DNA from 2 places in the Streptomyces sp. NPDC001222 genome. Region 2 is predicted to be linked to the other one. Evidence: riboswitches for the same ligand, from Rfam matches in the RefSeq annotation. Region 2 holds a riboswitch; the other holds the start of a gene.

Region 1 (2,162 bases), on a different contig from region 2:
GAACGGTTCGGGGACGGGGAGGCGGGGTGCGGCGGGCAGGGGTGTTGTGGTGGGGAACGGCTGAGGGGCGGCGAGGAACGGTTCCGGGGTGGGGAGCTGGCCGGCGGCGGGCCAGGGTTCCATGGTCGGAAACGCCTGGGGGTCCGCGGCGAACGGCGTGTTCTCCGTGGCGAATCGAGGGTCCGTCAGCGGATCCGGTGTGAGGGGAGCCGCCGGGACGGTGGTGGAAAGGCCGGTGCCGGGGGAGGTGGCCGGGAAGTCCATGCCGAGGCCGGCGGCCTGCTGCCGCTGCCAGGCCTCCTGGACCGCCGGGCCGTCCTGCCCCTCCGTAGAGCGCCAGGCGTCCGTCGCGGCCGGGGGTTCGACCGCCGGGGACGGCGTGCCCTGCCGCGCGGATCGCTGGGCCAGCAGGTCACGGGCCGCGGAGAGCCTCTGCCGGGTGTGCTCCTTGGCGGTCTCGGGGACGGACGACTCGGGCTCGGTGGCCCCGCCCGGCGTGACCTGGGGACTCTCCGGCAGTCTCGGCGGGGCAGCGGGCAGCGCTGCGACGGGGCCGGCGGTCAGCTCCGCAGCGGGTCCGGCGGTCAGCTCCGCGGCGGGGCGCGCGGCCGGTTCCGCCACGGCGGCGGTCAGCTCCGCCACGGGACGCGCGGCCGGGCCGGCGGTGAGTTCGCGGTCGGGCCGGTCGGCCAGGCCCAGCTCGCGCAGGAGGACGACGAGGTCGCTCACCGGGAGACTCGCCGGCTCCGAGGGCCGGCCCGCGGACGGCCTGTCCGGCATCCTGTCGCGCGGCAGCGCGGCCGGAACGGTCGGGCCCAGCCTCAGGCGCGCCGACTCGAGCCACTGCCGGGCCACGTCGTCGAGGGCGAGGTCGGCGCGTCGGCGATCCTTGTCGAGCACCGGATTGGCACGCCTCTGCGTCCCCGTCGCCACCGCGCGCGTCGCGTTGAAGGTTCCGCTGTCGGTCTCCGCCCGGTCATACAGGCTGTGGATCCGCTGCTGGACCTCGTCGCGGCTCGGCGCGTCGTCCTCGGTGAACCTGCGCCTGCCGGGGAGGTCGAAGCCTCCTGGGCCCGGGGTTCGCTCCGGCGCCATGGGGTCGTACTCCTTCCGTGCTCCGCCTACCGGGTTAGCTGACGGGTTCGGGCGGACGGATCCGGAAGGTATGCCCTACGGCCCCTGCCTCGACGGCAGTTGGACCGATTCACCCCGTGGTCGGTTGGGTCCCCGGTTCCGGCTGTGGTCAAGATGCACCGGATTCGGCGGAGGCCGTGCAACCCGGCGAGGTTCGCCGGAGGGAGTCGCTCGGCCCAGCCGTCAACTTAGCCAACTTGTGTGGCTGGCGTGAAGATTGAAGCGCGAAATGTCCGATACCTAAGTGTGATTTTCGTCCGGACGTTCCCATCGAGCTCCGCTTTTCGCCGATCCACCCCTGGCCCGGCCGTCGCTTTCCGGGCGGAACGGAGTGCGAAGGATTCCCGCGCCGGGTGGGTGACGCCGGGCGCCCCCGGTACCGGTAGGGCGGTCCACCCGCACTGCCGGGGACACCGGCGCCCGATGCGCGATCTCGCCTCGTATTTCTGATATTCCGTTATTCGACTGCTTCAGTACGAGGGTCCGGTGCCCCGGCACGACGAGGCGGAGCGATCAGGAAGGTCATCCCCCATGCGACGCAGGTCCAAGGCGGACGACTCCGACGCCCGGGCGCGCGTCGCCGAACGCCGGGCCCGTGCCGACTACACCGGCGGTGTCTACGGCTCCCTGCTCGCCGCCTCGGTGGTGGTCGGCGCCGGTACCCACGGCCCGGTGCCGCGGGGCGAACTGATGCTGCTGCTGTTGAGTACCGGCGTGGTGTTCTGGATCGCGCATGTCCACGCCCAGCTGTTCGGCGCGCGCCTGGCGCAGCCGCGCCTGGACCGCGCGACCGTTCTGCATGTGTGCCGTGACGAGTGGCCGATCGTCAAGGCCGCCGTCCCGCCGACCGCGGCGGTCGCCGTCAGCCCGCTGCTGGGCCTGGACCTGCGGGGCACGGTCTGGCTGGCGCTCTCCGTGGCCGTGGCCGGGCAGATGGGCTGGTCGGCCGCCGCAGCACGCCATGCCGGGGCCTCCTGGCGCCTGGTGGCCGTGTCCGCCACGATCAACCTGTTGATCGGTCTGCTGAT
Region 2 (2,162 bases):
CTGGTCCCGCACGCTCAGCCCGAACGGCCCGACGACGGTCACGTGGGGTCTCCTGTCTGCTGACGTCTGCTGACGCTCACACGGTCGGTCTCAAGGACGGTCACTTGGTCGATGACGCCGTTCGTCGACGTGACTTATCAAGTTTGTCGATCTGTCGCCGCCATCACTCAAGTCAGCGTATCCGGTCACGTTTCGATCACCACGAGCGCCCACTGTTCCAGGCCGGGCGGTATCGGATCACGAACGGTATGTTCTTGATCATCTGATACGAACAGACATTCTCTGACATAACTGAAAAGCACCTTTTACGGCATGAATCACCCCATTTACCCCCCGGGCTCGCGGGCGCCGGACACCTCTCCGCTCTCTCCGCACATCACCGCCCCACCTTCCGGGCGCCCCTTTTCGGCCACCGAATGCCCCTGCGACTCCCCCGCACTCCCTGCAACTCCACTACGCCTGCCCGCCCGTGCACGCCGCACGCGCCGACCGGAGACTCGTTCCGCCCGGCGGGGCGAACCCGGAGAACTCCCCTTGCCGGCAGGGAAGTCCAGGCCGCACAAGCGATCCCGGCCCGCCCGGCGAACTCGAGCCGGACCATATGAAGCGTGGCCGCTTTGTCCGAATTAAACGCTTATGTAATGAAATGCCGATGGCAACCGCGGAAGCGGCAGTGAAATAGCTCACGTGCTCGACATGCGCGTCGTCGCGGGCGTGTCGCCAACTCCGGCTTTGCTAATGGCAACTTGAACCCAGCTCAACAATCTGGATCACGGACCTTATTCCCCCATTTCATGGTCAATTCGGAAGGACTGTGACTTGCAGGCTTGTTCCCGACATGTGCTATCGCATACCTTCCCCTCGATCCGAGCGGAACGCCGAATCCTGCCACCGCCCGGAAGCCCTTCGACCCATGACGGCAGGAGCGGGGGACCCAGGTAAGCCGCCGGTCCGGCTACCACACCGGAACGGCTAGGGGTGAAGCCGTGGCCTCGGCATCGAGAACACAGCCGGGCACCTCCCCGCCCGAACCCGACAGCTCACCTCGCAGGCGCAGGAGAGGAACGCGACATGTCCGCTTTCGCACTGCCCGCACGCCGTCGGGACCGTGGCTCCCAGGCCACCCGTCTCACCCGTGCCCTCGCAATCGCGGGGACGGGTGCCGCCCTTCTCGCCCTGCCGGTCATGGGAGCGACCAGCGCTTCCGCCGCGCCCGGCAAGCCGGGGAACGTCACCTCCGTCACCGTCGTGAAGACCCGCGGCACCACCCTCGACAGCTGGATCCGTCAGTCGCTGGACGTCATGGCCCGGCACGGCATCCCCGGCACGTACAACGGCATCTACCGCAACGTGATGCGCGAGTCGTCCGGCAACCCGAGAGCCATCAACCTCTGGGACTCCAACGCCCGTAAGGGGATCCCCTCCAAGGGCCTGCTCCAGATCATCGACCCGACCTTCGCCGCCTACCACGTGCCCGGCACGTCGTTCGATCCCTACGACCCGGTGGCCAACATCACAGCCGCGTGCAACTACGCCGCCCACCGGTACGGCTCGATCGACAACGTCAACAGCGCGTACTAGGAGGCCTGTCGGTCGCCTACCGGTAGGAACCTGACAACCGACCGGTGGGCCCGGCAGCCGATCAGTAGGCCTGGTGACAGCCGGCGGACCCCCGGCCGGCGCTGTCGGCCGGCGGCCGGTGACCGGCGAGGACTCGTTCGAGGACGACGGCGATGCCGTCGTCCTCGTTCGACGTGGTGATCTCGTCCGCCACGGCCTTGAGTTCGGGGTGGGCGTTGGCCATCGCCACCCCGTGCGCGGCCCAGTCGAACATCGGGATGTCATTGGGCATGTCACCGAAGGCGATGGTCTCCGACGGACCCAGCCCCAGATGGCCGGCGGCCAGCGCGAGCCCCGTCGCCTTGGTGATACCGCACGGCTGAAGCTCGACGGTGCCCGGCCCGGACATGGTGACCGTCGCCAAAGAGCCCACCGCCGCGCGGGCCGCCGTCGCCAACTCGTCGTCCGACAGGGCGTGATGGCGCAGCAGCACCTTGCTGATCGGCTCGCACCACAGGTCGTCGCGCCGCTCGACCCGTACCGCGGGCAGGGTGGGATGCGGCATCCGATAGCCGGGTTCGATGAGCGTGAGCCCGTCCACC

The links. A riboswitch is a leader RNA that binds a small molecule or an ion and turns the genes downstream of it on or off. The one in region 2 is predicted to bind cyclic di-AMP.
Region 1: another riboswitch for cyclic di-AMP. It lies ahead of ACFY2Z_RS14455 (NlpC/P60 family protein); the one in region 2 lies ahead of ACFY2Z_RS18560 (transglycosylase SLT domain-containing protein).

Annotation. Positions count from the first base shown of each region.
Region 1 is NZ_JBIAXT010000008.1:188,768-190,929, forward strand. Features, by position in the region: gene ACFY2Z_RS14455 (NlpC/P60 family protein) at 1-1,095, opposite strand, end outside; cyclic di-AMP (ydaO/yuaA leader) riboswitch at 1,103-1,275, opposite strand; gene ACFY2Z_RS14460 (hypothetical protein) at 1,666-2,162, shown strand, end outside.
Region 2 is NZ_JBIAXT010000012.1:122,538-124,699, reverse strand. Features, by position in the region: gene ACFY2Z_RS18565 (polyprenyl synthetase family protein) at 1-42, opposite strand, end outside; cyclic di-AMP (ydaO/yuaA leader) riboswitch at 867-1,067, shown strand; gene ACFY2Z_RS18560 (transglycosylase SLT domain-containing protein) at 1,072-1,581, shown strand; gene ACFY2Z_RS18555 (HAD family hydrolase) at 1,643-2,162, opposite strand, start outside.